DNA from 3 places in the Brevibacillus sp. YAE8 genome. Region 1 is predicted to be linked to each of the others. Evidence: a T-box and tRNA genes for the amino acid it is inferred to sense, from the RefSeq annotation. Region 1 holds a T-box; the other regions hold tRNA genes.
The links. A T-box is a leader RNA that pairs with one kind of tRNA and senses whether it is charged. The one in region 1 lies ahead of thrS (threonine--tRNA ligase), so its partner is inferred to be a tRNA-Thr.
Positions count from the first base shown of each region.

Region 2: it encodes a tRNA-Thr, which carries the amino acid that the T-box ahead of thrS (threonine--tRNA ligase) is inferred to sense. The anticodon was not compared.
Region 3: it encodes a tRNA-Thr, which carries the amino acid that the T-box ahead of thrS (threonine--tRNA ligase) is inferred to sense. The anticodon was not compared.

Region 1 covers NZ_BAAIYG010000002.1:338,080-344,540, reverse strand. Annotated here, with positions in the region: gene AC27IT_RS04480 (hypothetical protein) at 173-391, shown strand; gene mqnC (cyclic dehypoxanthinyl futalosine synthase) at 555-1,661, shown strand; gene ytxC (putative sporulation protein YtxC) at 1,844-2,764, shown strand; T-box leader at 2,793-3,056, shown strand; gene thrS (threonine--tRNA ligase) at 3,112-5,025, shown strand; gene AC27IT_RS04460 (methyl-accepting chemotaxis protein) at 5,100-6,461, opposite strand, start outside.
Region 2 covers NZ_BAAIYG010000034.1:30,727-36,476, reverse strand. Annotated here, with positions in the region: partial or broken rRNA gene AC27IT_RS24850 (23S ribosomal RNA) at 1-58, shown strand, start outside; tRNA gene AC27IT_RS24845 (tRNA-Asn) at 112-187, shown strand; tRNA gene AC27IT_RS24840 (tRNA-Ser) at 195-285, shown strand; tRNA gene AC27IT_RS24835 (tRNA-Met) at 311-387, shown strand; tRNA gene AC27IT_RS24830 (tRNA-Leu) at 397-481, shown strand; tRNA gene AC27IT_RS24825 (tRNA-Glu) at 496-569, shown strand; tRNA gene AC27IT_RS24820 (tRNA-Val) at 655-730, shown strand; tRNA gene AC27IT_RS24815 (tRNA-Met) at 809-885, shown strand; tRNA gene AC27IT_RS24810 (tRNA-Asp) at 952-1,028, shown strand; tRNA gene AC27IT_RS24805 (tRNA-Phe) at 1,064-1,139, shown strand; tRNA gene AC27IT_RS24800 (tRNA-Thr) at 1,157-1,232, shown strand; tRNA gene AC27IT_RS24795 (tRNA-Gln) at 1,237-1,311, shown strand; tRNA gene AC27IT_RS24790 (tRNA-Lys) at 1,317-1,392, shown strand; tRNA gene AC27IT_RS24785 (tRNA-Leu) at 1,457-1,538, shown strand; tRNA gene AC27IT_RS24780 (tRNA-Gly) at 1,588-1,663, shown strand; tRNA gene AC27IT_RS24775 (tRNA-Arg) at 1,712-1,788, shown strand; gene AC27IT_RS24770 (AAA family ATPase) at 2,018-2,971, shown strand; gene AC27IT_RS24765 (DUF58 domain-containing protein) at 2,986-4,191, shown strand; gene AC27IT_RS24760 (transglutaminase TgpA family protein) at 4,196-5,750, shown strand, end outside.
Region 3 covers NZ_BAAIYG010000031.1:281-6,741, forward strand. Annotated here, with positions in the region: tRNA gene AC27IT_RS23730 (tRNA-Leu) at 112-196, opposite strand; tRNA gene AC27IT_RS23735 (tRNA-Arg) at 206-279, opposite strand; tRNA gene AC27IT_RS23740 (tRNA-His) at 304-379, opposite strand; tRNA gene AC27IT_RS23745 (tRNA-Trp) at 403-476, opposite strand; tRNA gene AC27IT_RS23750 (tRNA-Met) at 478-554, opposite strand; tRNA gene AC27IT_RS23755 (tRNA-Ser) at 579-667, opposite strand; tRNA gene AC27IT_RS23760 (tRNA-Gly) at 676-749, opposite strand; tRNA gene AC27IT_RS23765 (tRNA-Leu) at 756-837, opposite strand; tRNA gene AC27IT_RS23770 (tRNA-Pro) at 856-932, opposite strand; tRNA gene AC27IT_RS23775 (tRNA-Arg) at 949-1,022, opposite strand; tRNA gene AC27IT_RS23780 (tRNA-Gly) at 1,175-1,250, opposite strand; tRNA gene AC27IT_RS23785 (tRNA-Leu) at 1,275-1,361, opposite strand; tRNA gene AC27IT_RS23790 (tRNA-Lys) at 1,383-1,458, opposite strand; tRNA gene AC27IT_RS23795 (tRNA-Gln) at 1,465-1,539, opposite strand; tRNA gene AC27IT_RS23800 (tRNA-Tyr) at 1,558-1,642, opposite strand; tRNA gene AC27IT_RS23805 (tRNA-Thr) at 1,692-1,767, opposite strand; tRNA gene AC27IT_RS23810 (tRNA-Phe) at 1,785-1,860, opposite strand; tRNA gene AC27IT_RS23815 (tRNA-Asp) at 1,896-1,972, opposite strand; tRNA gene AC27IT_RS23820 (tRNA-Val) at 1,995-2,070, opposite strand; tRNA gene AC27IT_RS23825 (tRNA-Glu) at 2,155-2,228, opposite strand; tRNA gene AC27IT_RS23830 (tRNA-Thr) at 2,246-2,321, opposite strand; tRNA gene AC27IT_RS23835 (tRNA-Asn) at 2,328-2,403, opposite strand; tRNA gene AC27IT_RS23840 (tRNA-Ala) at 2,443-2,518, opposite strand; tRNA gene AC27IT_RS23845 (tRNA-Ile) at 2,573-2,649, opposite strand; gene gyrB (DNA topoisomerase (ATP-hydrolyzing) subunit B) at 2,875-4,791, opposite strand; gene remB (extracellular matrix regulator RemB) at 4,800-5,087, opposite strand; gene recF (DNA replication/repair protein RecF) at 5,097-6,215, opposite strand; gene yaaA (S4 domain-containing protein YaaA) at 6,232-6,447, opposite strand.

The DNA of each region.
Region 1 (6,461 bases):
CCGGGGGGTTACGTTTTCCTGGCGTCTTCTCGCTTTGGGGAGATTCGTCCTGCGCGATTCGGCCCGGAAGAAGAGGAGGCGGGTGGTAAAGAAGTCCCTCGCTTTTTCATTGACGATAGGAAAGAATATCCATTAGTATAGAAAAGAAGGACATACAGTATTGGAGGAACCCATGAAGACATTGGGATCGGGGAAAGTCGTTTTTTATGCGCCGGATGGAACCAGCTTGCAGTTGACGGGAGAAATTGACGTGCGCGGAGATCGGGTAGCCGTGACGGAAATCATTTACTTTAACGGCCAGCCGAATGGCGCGCGCGAAACCAATCTGCCGCTTTCGCAAACCGTCATTTATTGGGAACCGGAAGTGTATGAGCAGATCGGATATGAATGATACCTATAGCAACAGAAACGGACAGCCCTGCTTTTGGCGGGGCTGTTTTTCGTCGTACCATCGTCGCGCCCTGTTTGTGCCAGCACCCCGAACTATAGCCGTTATGTCCCGATTGTGATATCATGTGGAATGGAATTTACGTAAGGTACGAGGAGTGATCCTTATGATCGATGCTATATTGGAACGTGCCCTTGCCGGAGAACGACTGGGCCTGGAAGACGGCCTCGCTCTGTTTGCCAGCAATGAAATTGAGAAGATCGGACACTACGCCAATCTGGTGATGCAAAAGCACCACCCAGAGCCCATTGCCACGTTTGTCATCAGCCGAAATGTGAACTACACGAACATTTGCGATACGTATTGCCGCTTTTGCGCCTTTTACCGTCGTCCCGGTTCAAGCGAAGGCTATGTATTGCCCAGAGAGACTATTTTCCAAAAGATTCAGGAGACAATTGACGTCGGCGGCACGGAAATCTTGATGCAGGGCGGGACCAACCCGGATCTGAAGATCGACTATTTCACCGACCTGCTGCGCGCGATCAAGCAGCGCTTCCCGCAAATTACGATGCACTCCTTGTCGGTAGCGGAAGTGATTAAAATCGCGGAAGTTTCCAACATGACGGTCGAAGACGTGCTCAAGGAACTGAAGGCCGCAGGGCTGGATTCGTTGCCGGGAGCGGGCGGCGAAATTCTCGACGACCGTACCCGCCGCAAAATTTCCCGCCTGAAAGGCTCGTGGAAAGAGTGGATCGACACGCAAAAAGCTGCTCACCGCATCGGCTTGCCAGGTACGGCGACGATGGTTATCGGCTTCGGCGAGGAAATGGAGGAGCGCGTGCTGTCCCTGATGCGCATTCGCGAAGCACAGGACGAGACGCACGGCTTCAAGGCGTTTATCGTCTGGACGTTCCAGCCGGACAACACGAACATGAAAGCCGTGAACAATACGCCGGAGGAATACCTCAAGACGCTGGCGATCAGCCGACTGATGCTGGACAACTTCGAAAATCTCCAGGCTTCCTGGGTGACGATGGGTCCAGAGTACGGCCAGCTTTCCCTTTCCTACGGGGCAAACGATTTCGGTCAGACGATGATGGAAGAAAACGTCGTCTCGGCAGCCGCATGTACCTACAAGGTGAACACCAACCAGATTCTCGAACTGATCCGCGGCGCAGGCAAAATCCCGGCGCAGCGCAACACCCAGTACGACATCTTGCGCGTGTTCAAGGACGGCGAGATGGCGGAAAGAGATTTTGTGATGCAAAACTAAATGAAAAAACGTTCAGCAACACGCTGCCAGATCGTCTTTTCGCAAGAGCGGAACAGACGATCTGGCAGCGTGTTTTTCTATCCCCACGAGCAACTTCCAATCCCCGGTTTCCAATCGTTTAAAAGTATATCGCCCATAAAGGGACATATACTGTAACTACAATTGCGGTTGGGGGGATGAAAATGCAAACGTTTCGCGTCTTGCTGGAGAATGTCCCTGAGCATAGTGGCACGTATCGCGTTATCGTAAATGAGATGATGGAGCGGGTCAATACTGCCCCGGTGCGCATTACATACAAGGAGCAGGAACAGGACGACTACTGCACGTTCCTTTTTCAAAGCTGGTGCGAAGAGGAATACGATGCGCAGACGATAGAGTGGGCGAGAGCTTTTGTGGCATTGACATTGGCGGAGTGGGTGACGCAGGTCAAAGAGCCGGCGATCATGCAGGAAATGGCTGCCGATTTGTTGGCGGCGGAGCAGATGGAAGAAGAATGGCCGGAAATTTTTCCCTACATTGAGCGCATGTGCCGAGAGATCGAGCTGGACGGACGCGAACTGCTGGCCGCCACGACTCGAAAGGCAAACGTCTACCGCAAAGCCTTTTTATACTTGGAGCAGGAGCGAACTATCAACGTATTGGGGTTCGTCAGGTTCCGGCTGCAGGAGCATTGGAATGAACTGTTCGAGCTGGTCGAATCGGGAATCGACGAATATTTGGAAGACAAGCAATACCAGGAATTTGTCGAGCTTCTGCGCTATTTTATCGCCGTACAGGAAGTGAAACAGGAAGTGGTCCATGTTGTTCCTAGTGTGGACAAACCTTTCCATCTTTATGACAAAAAGGGAGACCGCCTTTGGCTGGAACAGCTCGATTCCGTGCTGAGCATGGACGAACAAAAATGCCGCGATGAAGATTACTTGGTCAGCGCGCTGGTTACACTGGCACCGGAGAGCATCGTTTTGCACATGGCCGGGGAGAAGCCGGGGCTTGTGCAAACGATCCGCAGCATTTTTGACAGCAGGCTCATCACCTGCCATTCCTGTTCGTTATGCCTTGGGCAAAGACGTGTACTTGACGGGAACAATCCGACTAAACTATAATTAGCAGCAACAAGAGTGAATATCGCTTACAAATACGATGAGAAGGACATGGACGATATCGAGATCGCTCTAGAGAGGCGGGCCTTGGCTGGAAGCTTGCTGCGAGACGATATGGATCTACCCCCTTCGAGTAGCAGCCGGGAACGAAGCGTACGCTTTTACTAACGGCTTGCCGGTTCCATACCGTTACCATGTCAATGAGGAGTTTGTTCGGGCATCCGTTTTGCACGGCCCGTTTTGTAAAAACAGACTTGAATTAGGGTGGTACCGCGAGAATACACTCGTCCCTTCTGGGATGGGTGTTTTTTATTTTCTCAAAAACAACAAACAGGAAGGAAGAATCCAAGGTGGCACAAATTAACGTAACGTTCCCGGATGGAGCAGTCCGTCAGTACGAAGCTGGGATCACCATCGAAGAGATCGCAGGCTCCATCAGCGCGAGCCTGAAGAAAAAAGCAGTAGCCGGCAAAAAAGACGGCAAAGTCGTGGATCTGTACACGCCGCTTGAGGATGACGCAGCAATTGAAATCGTGACCCTCGATTCGCCGGAAGGCTTGGAAGTTTACCGTCACAGTACCGCTCACTTGCTCGCCCAGGCAGTAAGACGCCTGTACGGCAGCGAAGTCAAATTCGGGATCGGTCCTGTGATCGAAGACGGCTTCTACTACGACATGGACATTCCGGTCTCGCTCTCGCCAGAAGACTTGGGCAAGATTGAGGCGGAAATGGAAAAAATCGTGAAGGAAGACTTGCCGATCCGCCGCAGAGTCGTCAGCCGCGACGAGGCGACAAGAATTTTCCAAAACCTCAACGACCATCTGAAGCTGGAACTCATCCGCGACTTGCCGGCGGATGCGACGATCACCCTGTACGAGCAGGGCGAATTTTTCGACCTCTGTCGCGGCCCGCACTTGCCGTCCACTGGCTACATCAAAGCGTTCAAGCTGATGAGCGTGGCAGGTGCATACTGGCGCGGAAAAGCGGAAAACCAGGTGCTGCAGCGCGTCTACGGTACCGCTTGGCCGAAAAAAGCGGATATGGACGAATATCTGCACTTCATCGAAGAGGCGAAAAAGCGCGACCACCGCAAACTGGGCAAAGAGCTGGAGCTGTTCATGTTCTCCGAGGAAGCGCCTGGCATGCCGTTCTACCTGCCAAACGGCTTCACTGTCCGCAACGAGCTGGAGCAGTTCTCCCGCCGCCTGCAACAGCTTGCCCAATACACAGAGGTGCGCTCGCCGTTCCTCATGAACGAGCGCCTCTGGAAAGAATCCGGTCACTGGGATCACTACAAGGAAAACATGTACTTCTCTGAAGTCGACAACGCGACTTACGCCTTGAAGCCGATGAACTGCCCAGGACACATGCTCATTTACAAAAACGCAATGCATTCCTACCGCGACTTGCCGATTCGCTATGCCGAGTTCGGCCAGGTTCACCGCCACGAATATTCCGGCGCGCTGAACGGCATGCTGCGGGTTCGCACCTTCTGCCAGGATGACGCACACGTATTCGTCCGCCCTGACCAGATCGAGAGCGAAATCAAAAACATGATTAAGCTGATCGACAAAATCTACAAAGTGTTCGGCTTTGAATACAGCGTAGCACTTTCGACTCGCCCGGAAGATTCCATGGGCTCCGACGAGCTGTGGGAAACAGCGGAAAGCTCCTTGAAAAAGGTGCTGGAGCAACTGGAAATGCCGTATGAAATCAAGGAAGGCGACGGTGCGTTCTACGGACCGAAGATCGACTTCCAAATTACCGACGCGCTGAAACGCCGTCACCAATGCGGAACCATCCAGCTCGACTTCCAAATGCCGGAGAAGTTCGACCTGACTTACGTGGGCCAAGACAACGAAAAGCATCGTCCGGTTGTCTTGCACCGTGCGATGTACGGCTCCATGGAGCGTTTCATCGGCATCCTGATCGAGCACTACGCAGGCGCATTCCCTGTCTGGTTGACTCCAATCCAGGCGCGCTTGATGAACATCAGCGAGGTGCACATTCCGTACGCCGAGCAAGTCAAAGAAAAGCTGCAACAAGCTGGCATCCGCGTAGAGCTGGATGCGCGCAACGAAAAAATCGGCTACAAAATCCGTGAAGCGCAAGTGCAAAAAATCCCGTACATGCTGGTTATCGGGGAAAAAGAAGTGACAGACGGCACTCTGTCTGTACGCAGACGGGGAGTAGGCGATGAAGGCGCCATGACCGTTGATGAGTTCGTGGAAAAAATCCGCGCCGAAATCAACGAAATGAAGTAAAGCAAAAAGGGCAGTTCTCACCCGAACGGTGGGAACGGCCCTTTTGTTTTTGGCGAAAACGGTGGCGACAACTGCTACAGCTCATTTTCCAGACGGGTAAGCAGTGTTACGACTTCATGGGACGCCCGTTGAAGCTGCTCGTACGCTTCCTGGGCGCCGGCGAGATCCTCGGCCTGGTATTTTTCCACTGCCTGCTTGGCGTAAAAATGTACTAATTTGTGCGGCTCCTCCAGCTTTTTGAAGGTCGGGTTGTTGCGCACAAGCGGCGGCAAGTCGCTGTAGTACCACGTCCCCAGTCGGCAGTGATGGTGCGAGGCCATTTCTGCGGCGACCAGGTTTTCCAAACCAAGGAACATGTTGTAAATTTTCCATTTCCACAGCAAATGATCCGTTTTGGCCACGCGCACGATGTCTTTGTAGCTCAATTTGACATTGATCGTAAAGAACGTCTTGCGGTACTCATCCATTTTCCGGCTCAGTTCGAGAATGATTTGCGCGGTGTCTTTGGCGATTTGCTGCGAATGTGTGCTCAGGTCAAAAATCGTGGAGTTGCGGTGGGCGATATCCGTGACAGAAGAAGCCTGTTCCTCGGTCATGGCGGCAATTTGCGAGGTGGATTGGCTGATTTCCTGCATGGTGGACACAATCTTGTTCAGGGCGACATCGGCGAACTGGGCTTCCCCGACGCTGCGCTCCACCAGCTTGCTCGTGCTGTCCATCTGCTCCGTCACTCGCTTCGAAACTTGTTGCAGCGACTCCATGTTGTCTGTGATCCGGCTGATCTGTTCTTTTGTATGCTCGGCCAGCTTGCGCACCTCAGTGGCTACGACCGCAAAGCCGCGCCCTTGCTCTCCGGCCCGGGCGGCCTCGATACTGGCGTTCAGCGCGAGCAGGTTGGTCTGCTCGGCGATTTCCCGAATGATGCGGATGACGTCCTGTGTCTGATGAATCTCCTGATTGAGCTGGTTTACCCTGCTCATGACCTCGACAAAGACGTGGCCCACCTGGCGGATGTCGCCGAGAGCGGCATTGATGATCTGTTTGCTCTGTTCAGCGGATTGCACCGCTTCGTCTGTCCCTTCTGCGACTTTGACCGCGTGGTTGGCGACTTCCTGAATCGAGGCGCTCATTTCTTCCGTTGCTGCGGTGACGCTGTGGCTTTCCTCGATCTGCTCGTCCATTCCCGAGATAAGCTGCTTCGTCGTGTCGAGCTGGGTCATATGGTTGAGCATGCCGGAGATGCCGAACAAAAACGATTTGAACGTCTCTTCCATATACACTTCCACAATCAGTTGCTGATCGAATGCTGCCAATTTTTGCACAGCGGTGACCATTTTCATCATCTGATGCGGCTGATTGCTCCATTTTTCCATCAAAATCGTGGTCATGATCTGAATCAGCAGATGGTGTGCAGAAATAAAATGATCGGCTGTCAG
Region 2 (5,750 bases), on a different contig from region 1:
GTGGAAGCGCGGCAACGCGTGGAGCTGACGAATACTAATCGGTCGAGGACTTATCCACACACTCTTAGCAAACATGCGTATTCAGTTTTGAAGGAACAAATCCTTCAACGTTCCTCGGTAGCTCAGTTGGTAGAGCAATCGGCTGTTAACCGATCGGTCGGCGGTTCGAGTCCGTCCCGAGGAGCCATATATGCGGAGAGTTACCCAAGAGGCCGAAGGGGACGGTTTGCTAAACCGTTAGTATGCGCAAGCGTAGCGAGGGTTCGAATCCCTCACTCTCCGCCATATCTTTTCAAACAAACAGCTTTATGGCGGTGTAGCTCAGCTGGTTAGAGCGTTCGGTTCATACCCGAAAGGTCGGGGGTTCGATTCCCTCCGCCGCTACCATCCTAAGCTGCGGTCGTGGTGGAATTGGCAGACACACCATCTTGAGGGGGTGGCGGGGCGACCCGTGCGAGTTCGAGTCTCGCCGACCGCACCATATCTTAATAGCTTGGCCCGTTGGTGAAGCGGTTTAACACAGCAGCCTTTCACGCTGTCATACAGGGGTTCGAATCCCCTACGGGTCACCTACAAATTCTTCATAAAGCAAAGTGCTTGCTATACTGCAGCACAAAAAGCTTTGTGAAGGCCCCGACAAGAGTCGGGGATTGTGGAGGCTTAGCTCAGCTGGGAGAGCATCTGCCTTACAAGCAGAGGGTCGGCGGTTCGATCCCGTCAGCCTCCACCATTTATCATAATCATATGGATGGTCACCCAAAAGCGTCTTGCTTCTAAGATAGGTGCTGACATTGATCGTCCGAATCGTCGCGGGATGGAGCAGCTCGGTAGCTCGTCGGGCTCATAACCCGAAGGTCGCAGGTTCAAATCCTGCTCCCGCAACCAAATTTTCTACTCGCACTGCTCCAGAGTGAAGTAGAAGCGAAGTGCCCATCGGGTGCAGTCACGTATGGAGCTGTGGTGAAGTTGGAGTTCACGCCGGTCTGTCACACCGGAGGTCGCGGGTTCGAGTCCCGTCAGCTCCGCCATTTCTTAGCTAGAGAGATGGCAACCAAATTTTTGAGGCTCGGTAGCTCAGTCGGTAGAGCAGAGGACTGAAAATCCTCGTGTCGGCGGTTCGATTCCGTCCCGAGCCACCATTTACAGATGATATTTTGCCGGTATAGCTCAATTGGTAGAGCACCTGACTTGTAATCAGGGGGTTGTGGGTTCAAGTCCTATTGCCGGCACCACCATTGGGGTATAGCCAAGCGGTAAGGCAACGGACTTTGACTCCGTCATTCCTAGGTTCAAATCCTAGTACCCCAGCCACTTGTGAGCCATTAGCTCAGTTGGTAGAGCATCTGACTTTTAATCAGAGGGTCGAAGGTTCGAGTCCTTCATGGCTCACCAGTTTTTATAAACATAGAAACACGCAGCACGATAGAAATATCGATGCCCTTTTCTGTTTTACCATGCGGGTGTGGCGGAATGGCAGACGCACCAGATTTAGGTTCTGGCGGGAGACCGTGGGGGTTCAAGTCCCTTCACCCGCACCATATAACGAGAAGGCTTTGCAGCCAGAGCAAACCTTTTATCATGTCACACGCGGACGTAGCTCAATTGGTAGAGCGTCGCCTTGCCAAGGCGAAGGTCGCGGGTTCGAGACCCGTCGTCCGCTCCATAGTTGTTCTGCTAGCTTTCAGCCAGTACAGGTTGACCCGCAAAACATGTGCCCTTAGCTCAGCCGGATAGAGCGTTTGACTACGAATCAAAAGGTCGGGAGTTCGAATCTCTCAGGGCACGCCATTACTTCATATGAAATCGAAGAGTAGGATCAATTCCTACTCTTTTTTGCATAATCATGGCTGCATTCTTACAATTTTTAAGTAAGTTTTCCTTGTATCTCCCATTTCCATCCATTACTTTAGAATTACACTGCTGTTTTCTACGCAGGTGATACAAGAGAAGACGGGTAACAAAATGTTTCTGTTACAAGCTCGATGGAAGAATAAGATGGAACAGGAGATGTATTAACGTGAACCCAATTAAATTGGAACAAATGCATCCTGCAATTGCAAAGTTGATCGATAATATAGAAAAAGTTCTGATTGGAAAACGTTCCGTGATTGAGATGATGGTCGCGGCTGTATTGGCAAACGGACATGTTTTGTTGGAGGACGTTCCGGGTGTGGGCAAGACGATGCTGGTACGTGCTTTGGCTAAGTCGATCGGGGGAGAATTCAAGCGTATCCAGTTCACTCCTGACTTGCTGCCGACAGATGTGACAGGAGTAGCAATTTTCAACCAACAGACGATGCAGTTTGAGTTCCGGCAAGGACCGCTGTTTGCAAACGTTATTTTGGCGGACGAAATCAACCGGACCTCTCCGAAGACGCAGTCTGCTCTGCTGGAAGCGATGGAGGAGCGGTCTGTTACAGTAGATGGTGCAACTTATCGGCTGGCCGATCCGTTTTTTGTGATGGCCACTCAAAACCCATTGGAGTACGAAGGGACGTTTCCATTGCCTGAGGCACAGTTGGACCGTTTCCTGATGCAATTGCGCCTGGGCTATCCGACCGTGGAAGAAGAAATGCGCATGCTCTCCAGATTCTCGGAGGTGAACCCGCTCGCACAACTTGAGCCGGTGATGACGGCAGCAGACTTGGCGCAACTGCAAAAAGAGGTAGCTTCCGTCAAGGTTTCCGAGGGAGTAAAAGAGTATATCGTGCGGCTGTGCCACCGCACACGTGACCACCATCATATTTACCTCGGGGTAAGTCCAAGGGGCTCTCTCGCCCTCTACAGAGCCGTTCAGGCACTGGCTTTCGTGCGGGGAAGGGATTACGCCATCCCGGACGATGTCAAAGAGCTGGTGCCAGTCGTATTCGCCCACCGGATGATCGTGAAGCCGGAAGCACGTCTGGAAGGAGCAACCGTTGATCGGGTATTGACCGTGATTTTGGCCGAAACCCGCGTTCCGGTGAGCTGAGGCGGTGACTGCGGATGAGACAACGAAGATGGGGTAAGCTCAAAGCGCTCCTGCTTGTGGCAATCACCTACGTATTTGCCAAGTTTCAGGGCGGCTTTTCCAGTTGGTTTCTATTTTACAGCAGTCTGGTGTTCCTCGCTTATGAGGTTTTGGCGTATTTTTTAATGTTCTCGACGCTGGAGGTAGAGCGAGTCATCGACCGCAACCGCCTGCAGGACGGCGAGGACGTCGTAGTAACCGTGCGCCTGCGCCGGAAAATCCGTTTTCCGCTGGGCTGGCACATGATCGTGGAGCCGTTGCCTGAGCGGCTCGCAGGTGTATATGAGCCGCACAGGCAGTTGATTTTTCCCTGGTTTAAAAAAGAAATGGAGTTCCGCTATGTCATACCGAGTCTCCAGCGAGGTTTTTACCGGCTGGATCAGTGCGTCGTGAGTGGCGGGGATTTTTTTGGGTTCAGCGAAAGGCGCAAAGTCTTTTCGTTTCCCCAGGAGTTTCTCGTTTACCCGCGGTACAAGGAACTAACGCATTGGGCCTTGGGGGATGGCAGCTTCAGCGGCAACGTGCACGTGTCGCACAAACGCTCCGACGATGTCGCTGCCGTGAGGGGCGTGCGCGAATACCAGCGCGGTGATCGCCTGAGCCAGATTCATTGGCGCGCATCTGCAAGGGGAACGGGCTTGAAGACGAAGGAATTTGAACATCAGGCGATGAACCAGGCCGTTTTTTTCCTCGATGTAGAAAAAGAAAGCTATCAAGGACAGCCGGTACAGTTGTTTGAGACGGCAGTAAGGCTGACGGCAAGCCTGATCGCCTATGCCAATCGCAACCAGTACCATTACGGGCTGGTGTACAAGCAAAATGAACGCATTTCGATTGCTCCGGCGCTTTCCCACACTCATTTTCTGCGCGTCTTCGATCAATTGGCGCGGGTCATGCCAGCGGGCAGCGAATCGTTTGCGCGGGTTGTGGGACGCGAGGCGCTGGAACAGCAGCAAGGCGTGACCTTGATCGTCGTGACTCCGCGCGTGGAAAAAGACCTGGTTCACCGTTTGATTGCTTTGGCGCAAAAAGGCAGAAGAGTGCAGTTATTCTATGTGCATGCTGACACTGTCATTTCCCAAGAGAGAAGACGAGCCCTGCAACTGCTGGGCGGAAGCAAAATATCATGTACGTCTGTCCACATCGACGAACAAGAGTGGAAACGGATTGGAGGTGCATAGACTCATGAGCGTGTGGAAGCGACCAACGATATGGCAATGGGTCTCGGCCCTTTTTCTGTTCCTCATGCTAAGAGAGTGGCTGCTCCCTCTCCAGGAGCTGACGGATACGGGCGTGCTGTGGCCGTTTCTTGTCATTGTGGCCGGTGTCCTGGCGATCGACGTAGCGGTTCCGTACAGGTGGGTAACGTTGCCGTTCAAGCTGCTGGGCCTCCTCTGGTTGTTGCATGCTACGCTATTCGATACACCGTTGTTTACAACCGATTGGCTGGCGGAATTGTACAGGCAGATTGTGCATGATATCCCGCTGGCTCTCGAGCAAGACTGGGGAGCGATGTCCATTTTGTCGCGCAATGCTTTGTTTGATGCCCTGCTGCTTGTCCTGATTACCATGCTGACTTATCTGGTGCTGGAGCAGAGACAGGGCTTGTGGTTTGTCTTTTTGACAGAGCTGTACTTGGCAGTGCTCGATACGTTCCTGCCTTACGACGCCAGCGCAGGAATTGTGCGGACGCTGATCTTTGGCTTTTTGCTGCTCGCTGTCAGCCATCTGATGAGAATGACCAGCATGGCGACGGTGACAGAAAAAAGAAGCCGGATATTGTTCGGTTCTCTGATGGCCTCTTTGCTGGTCATTTTGATTAGTGTCGGCATCGGGTATGCGGCTCCCAAAAAAGATGCGAGCTGGCCTGATCCGATTGCCTTTTTGATGGGAAGCGGCACGGAAGCACCGACTGCCGTCATGAAAAAAGTCGGCTACGACAACAACGACGAAATGTTGGGCGGGCCTTTCATGCAGGACAATACGCTCGTGTTCATGGCGACGACCAATGAGCACAGCTATTGGCGCGGGGACTCCAAGGACGTCTACACAGGCGTAGGCTGGGAAAAAGGCGATCGCGAGTACGAGGCGATTTTGGACCCGCAAACATACGAGTGGAAAAACGAGCTGTTTCACGGCCTGGAAACGAAAAAGGTAGAGGCAACGCTGGAGTTCAAAGGCCCGCAGCAGTTTGCTACCGTCTTTTATCCCGGGCAGTTGAACAAAGTGAGCAATTACGCTCCGCCAAATGCGACTGTCGTTTACGACAAGATGAATCAGCAGCTTGAGGTCCGCGCGGGAAAAATCAATCTGATCCAGCCTACGGGCGCAAATGGACGGACAGAGTACGGACCGAATACGATGCTGCTCAAGCTGCACCGGTACAAGGTGGACGCAGAGGTGCCGATTGTCAGCGAAAAGGCGATCATGGAAGCGGGAACGGACTATCCCGACGAGATCAAAGAGCGCTATTTGCAGCTTCCGGCGACTTTGCCGCCGCGCGTGAAAGAACTGGCGCAAAGCGTGACCAAAAACGCCAAGACGCCTTATGAAAAAGTAAGAGCGATCGAGAATTACTTGCGAGCGAGTGGAAAATATAAGTATGAAACAAAAGATGTGCCTGTGGCAGCGGAAGGGCAAGACTTTGTCGACCACTTTCTGTTTGACAGCATGAGGGGATATTGCGATCATTTCTCCACCTCGATGGCGGTGATGCTGCGCTCACTCGACATCCCCGCGC
Region 3 (6,461 bases), on a different contig from region 1:
TTTACTTTTGTTCACTCGCCTTAAATCTAGCAATCGCGAGCGGACTTTTAATATATCATGTTCACTTCGTAATTTCAAGAGCTTTTTTGAAAACTCATTGAAATTATTTAGTGGTGCGGTCGGCGAGACTCGAACTCGCACGGGTCGCCCCGCCACCCCCTCAAGATGGTGTGTCTGCCAATTCCACCACGACCGCATGTAAAAACGTCTCAGGAGAGGTTCGAACTCCCGACCGTCCGCTTAGAAGGCGGATGCTCTATCCAGCTGAGCTACTGAGACATATATCGTTAGTTAAAATAAAAATGGGGCGATCGATGGGACTTGAACCCACGAGTGCCGGAGCCACAATCCGGTGCGTTAACCCCTTCGCCACGACCGCCATGAATAGTAACTATACACTTTTGGCAGGGGCAGTAGGAATCGAACCCACACCAAAGGTTTTGGAGACCTTCGTTCTACCGTTAAACTATGCCCCTATGGTAGCGGTGGAGGGGATCGAACCCCCGACCTTTCGGGTATGAACCGAACGCTCTAGCCATCTGAGCTACGCCGCCACGAACATCAGGTAGGAATGAGAATGGCGGAGGGAGAGGGATTCGAACCCCCGTGGGCTTGCACCCTAACGGTTTTCAAGACCGCCCCGTTATGACCACTTCGGTATCCCTCCGCAAAAAATGGAGCGGGTGATGGGAATCGAACCCACGCGACCAGCTTGGAAGGCTGGAGTTCTACCATTGAACTACACCCGCAAAATATGGTGCCGGTGAAGGGACTTGAACCCCCACGGTTTCCCTCACGATTTTGAGTCGCGCGCGTCTGCCATTCCGCCACACCGGCATATCAAATTGGAAAAACTGGTCGGGAAGACAGGATTCGAACCTGCGACCCCTTGGTCCCAAGCCAAGTACTCTACCAAGCTGAGCTACTTCCCGACTATATAAAGAAAAGCGTGCCCTGAGAGATTCGAACTCCCGACCTTTTGATTCGTAGTCAAACGCTCTATCCGGCTGAGCTAAGGGCACATGATAATGGAGCGGACGACGGGTCTCGCTTCTTTCTGGCGCTGCTGCGTCAAAACGCTGCCTGCAAAGCCAGATCGGAAGTGCCCGTGACACTCTTCCTTGATGTTCTTCCAGGGTAAACCCGGAACGGGTGAGAGACCCGAGAACATTGATGGAGCGGACGACGGGTCTCGAACCCGCGACCTTCGCCTTGGCAAGGCGACGCTCTACCAATTGAGCTACGTCCGCATTTTCATCCATCATAGGATGGGTTGGTGCGGTCGAGAGGACTTGAACCTCCACGGTGTTGCCACCACTAGAACCTGAATCTAGCGCGTCTGCCAATTCCGCCACGACCGCATATCTACTTGTCAAAAATACTGGTGAGCCATGAAGGACTCGAACCTTCGACCCTCTGATTAAAAGTCAGATGCTCTACCAACTGAGCTAATGGCTCTCATTATGGCTGGGGTACTAGGATTTGAACCTAGGAATGACGGAGTCAAAGTCCGTTGCCTTACCGCTTGGCTATACCCCAATAGCCATGAAGTAAAGATGGTGGGGAGAGACGGATTCGAACCGCCGAACCCGGAGGGAGCAGATTTACAGTCTGCCGTGTTTAGCCACTTCACTATCTCCCCAGCTTGTCCTTCGTAAGCACGGATTGCTCTTTGCTCGAAAGGATGAAAATGGTGCCGGCAATAGGACTTGAACCCACAACCCCCTGATTACAAGTCAGGTGCTCTACCAATTGAGCTATACCGGCATGTTCAGTTTATTTCATGGTGGCTCGGGACGGAATCGAACCGCCGACACGAGGATTTTCAGTCCTCTGCTCTACCGACTGAGCTACCGAGCCTCGTGTATGTGAGTCCACCATTACTTTTTGAATAATGGCGGAGCTGACGGGACTCGAACCCGCGACCTCCGGTGTGACAGACCGGCGTGAACTCCAACTTCACCACAGCTCCATGTTTTTGTCATTCGTGAAAATGGTGGAGGCTGACGGGATCGAACCGCCGACCCTCTGCTTGTAAGGCAGATGCTCTCCCAGCTGAGCTAAGCCTCCAAAGTACCCCACAAAGTGAAGAGATTGCGTTGTAGCAACACCGAGTACTTTGCGGGGACCCCAACAACTAGTTGGGTGTATAAGTGACCCGTAGGGGATTCGAACCCCTGTATGACAGCGTGAAAGGCTGCTGTGTTAAACCGCTTCACCAACGGGCCATGTTCGTAATCATTTCTGGTGCTCCCGACAGGAATCGAACCTGCGACCTCTTCCTTACCATGGAAACGCTCTACCGACTGAGCTACAGGAGCGTGATATGGCTCCTCGGGACGGACTCGAACCGCCGACCGATCGGTTAACAGCCGATTGCTCTACCAACTGAGCTACCGAGGAACATTAGGACATCCAGGCCAATTGCCTATAGGAGTATATTGGTGGAGCTGAACGGGATCGAACCGATGACCTCCTGCTTGCAAGGCAGGCGCTCTCCCAACTGAGCTACAGCCCCATTTTCCAAAAATGGAGAAGCGATGTCGCATCCGGCGCTATCGCCTTGTATAAGTGGTGGGCCTAGGCTGACTCGAACAGCCGACCTCACGCTTATCAGGCGTGCGCTCTAACCAACTGAGCTATAGGCCCGTATCACTTCCTGGATCTTTAATCTAGCATACATTTTAATTCATTGCAATAGAATTTTTGATTTTTTTATCGTGCGACAGTGAATTTTTTTGCAAGAAGGCAGACTCAGCTATCCAAAGCTCAGCAAAATAATAGCTTCGTTCAGCGCAAACCGCCTGTTGAAGCCATTTTCATACCGCCTGGATCGCTGAGCCTTCTTGCCATATACCGAATCTATTTCAAAGCTTAAATGTCCAAATCCCTTACAGATGCCGCGTGTTGCTCGATAAACTCCCTGCGCGGCTCTACTTCGTCGCCCATGAGCGTCTCAAACACCATGTCTGCTTCCATGGCGTCTTCCAGGTTCACTTGCAGGAGCGTGCGCATGGCAGGGTCCATTGTCGTCTCCCACAATTGGTCAGCATTCATCTCGCCCAACCCTTTGTAGCGCTGGACGCTTGGCTTCGGTGTAGCCTTGAGGGTCGCGAGTATTTCATCGCGCTGCTTGTCGTTATACGCGTAATGCAGCGTCTTGCCTTGCTTGATGCTGTAGAGCGGCGGCTGCGCGATATAAATGTACCCCGCTTCGATGAGCTGACGCATGTAACGGTAGAAGAACGTCAGCAGCAGCGTGCGAATATGCGAGCCGTCCACGTCCGCGTCCGTCATAATCACAACTTTGTGGTAGCGCGCTTTTGTAATGTCAAAATCTTCGCCTACCCCGGTGCCGAGCGCAGTAATAATCATGCGAATCTCGTTGTTGCCGAGAATTTTGTCCAAGCGCGCTTTCTCTACGTTCAGCACTTTTCCACGCAAAGGAAGAATGGCCTGGAAATGGCGATCGCGGCCGGACTTCGCAGAACCGCCCGCGGAGTCCCCCTCAACGATGAACAGTTCGGATTCCGAAGCGTCCTTCGAAGAGCAGTCCGCCAATTTACCCGGCAAAGCGCTGACTTCGAGCGCACTTTTACGGCGAGTCATTTCACGGGCTTTCCGCGCTGCTTCACGAGCACGGGAAGCCATCAGGGCTTTCTCCACCACTTTTTTCGCTACGCCCGGATTTTCCTCCATAAAGGTGCTGAAGCGATCGCCAAAGACAGATTCGGTAATGCTGCGCGCTTCCGAATTGCCGAGCTTGGTTTTCGTCTGCCCTTCAAACTGCGGCTCCTGAATCTTCACGGAAATGATCGCCGTAATCCCTTCGCGCACGTCATCGCCGGAGAGGTTCGGATCTTTTTCCTTCAGGAGATTGAATTTGCGGCTGTAGTCGTTAATGACACGGGTAAGAGCTGTCTTGAAGCCTGTTTCGTGCGTTCCGCCCTCATGCGTGTTGATGTTGTTGGCGAACGAGTAGATGTTGCTCACATAGCTGTCGTTGTACTGCAGAGCAACCTCAACGAAAAGGCCGTCTTTTTCGCCCTCGCAGTAAATGACCTCTTCGTGCAACGGTTCCCGGTTTTTATTCAAGTATTCCACGAACTGTACGATACCGCCCTCATAGTGGAACGATTCTTCCCGCTCCTGGTCCGGGCGCGTATCCTTCAGCGTAATGCGCAGCCCTTTGTTCAGGAAGGCGAGCTCGCGAATACGTTTTTGCAAAACGTCGTATTCAAAAACAGTCGTTTCCGTAAAAATCGTCGGATCTGGCTTGAAGGTGACTTTTGTTCCCGTCTCCTCTGTCTCGCCAATGACGGCAAGATCAGCATCAGGCGTTCCGACTGTAAAGCGCATATAGTGAATTTTGTTGTTTTGCTTTACTTCTACTTCCATCCATTCAGATAGCGCGTTCACTACCGAGCTACCTACCCCGTGCAGACCGCCGGAGACTTTGTATCCGCCACCGCCGAATTTTCCGCCGGCGTGCAGGACAGTCAAAACCGTCTCAACGGTTGATTTCCCGGTTTTTTCATGGATGCCGGTCGGGATTCCCCGGCCGTTATCAGTTACAGATACGGAGTTGTCCGGATGAATGACCACCAAGATGTTGTCGCAATAACCGGCAAGCGCCTCGTCGATAGCATTGTCGACAATCTCCCATACCAGGTGATGCAAACCGCGGCTGCTGGTCGAGCCGATATACATGCCGGGACGTTTCCGAACAGCTTCCAGACCTTCCAGAACCTGAATCTGACTCGCATCATAGTTTGTATCGTTCGTCGTCACTTGATCCACTACTCTGTCAACTCCTCCACTTCAGCTTGTACAAAGGGAAACTGATCCAAGCTGTCCACGAACTGAGCGCGTCGCTTTAGCGTCAGAGAAGAAATAGGTGAACAGTAAATGGCGTCCTGGGTGATTACATAAGATTTTGTTTCTTCCACGCTGTGATCGACAATCGTTTTCCGCTTTTCCTCCAGGAAAGCCTTGTTGACCTTCGAGGATTTCACGGTTTGATGGTCGAGGATGGAAATAACTTCCTTAGTGCTCACCACAGTATCTCCACCAATGTGAATAAACATCCCTGACCCCTACCTTTCTCCCGAGATTGTCCCTTCCTTCACGTAAAACCGAGAGGCTTGCTGGAGAACCTGATGCTTTAAGCCTTCCACACCTGTCGTGCTTACAAACGTCTGAACCCGATCCTGAATGGTTTCGAGCAGCAGGGTTTGCCGATGTTCATCCAACTCTGACAAGACATCATCCAACAAAAGAACGGGGTATTCCCCGACTTCTTCTTTAATCAGCTCAATTTCGGCCAATTTGATGGACAGGGCGCTCGTGCGCTGCTGCCCTTGCGAACCGTACGTCTGGACATCCATGTTGTTCACTTTGAGTGAAAAATCATCGCGGTGCGGTCCGATCAGCGTGCTTCCGCGCATAATTTCCCGGTCGCGAACCTCTTCATAGGCAGCCAGCATTTTTTCAACCGCTTGCTCTGCCGACATTTCATCCGTAACGGGCGATGAGTTCACGTAATGCAAAGAAAGCATTTCCCTGCCGCTGGTAATGCCGGTGTGGATCTCCTGCGCCCACACCTCCAGCTTGCGCAGAAACTCAAATCGCTTCCTCAACAATTTTACCGCTAAATCGGCCAGTTGGGTATTCCAAATTGCCAGCATTTCCAGCGAATGGCTTTTTTTCATCGCCAAGTCCTTCAGCAGTTGGTTCCGCTGAGCCAGCACCTTGTTGTAGTTGCTCAAATAATACAGATAGGTGGGCGAAACTTGGCCAATTTCCATGTCAATGAAACGCCTACGCTGGGCAGGCGCTCCTTTTACAATGGACAGGTCCTCCGGCGCAAACATGACTACGTTCAAAGCTCCCACGTAGGCGCTCAGCTTTTGCTGCTCCATTCCGTTGATTTTGGCCCGCTTTCCCTTGGTTGTCAACTGCAGCTCCAAACGAACAGAACCGTAGCGACGAAGAACATCGCTACGGATCGTGGCGTAATCGGCATCCCACGCAATCAGCTCCTTGTCTCGGGGCGTGCGGTGGGATTTGGCCAGAGCCAGAACGTATATCGACTCGAGTGCATTAGTTTTCCCTTGGGCGTTGTTCCCGATGAACAACTGGATCGGTCCGTCAAAATCCAAGGACAAGGATTGGTAGTTGCGATAGTTGGTTAGCGACAGGTTCTTGAGAAACAAGAATCACGCTCTCCTCTCAGCGGCGTACCACTTGAAAGCGGCCATGGCCTTCAATCGCCACTTCATCGCCAGGATATAGCTTGCGGCCGCGCCGGTTGTCCAACTCGCCATTGATCTTGATCGGCACTTCTGCCAAAAACGCTTTAGCCATGCCGCCTGTGTCAATGACGTCAGCCAGCTTCAAAAATTGGCCGAGCGCAATGTATTCGGTGTTGATGGAAACCTCACGCATGGTTTGGCTCCTTT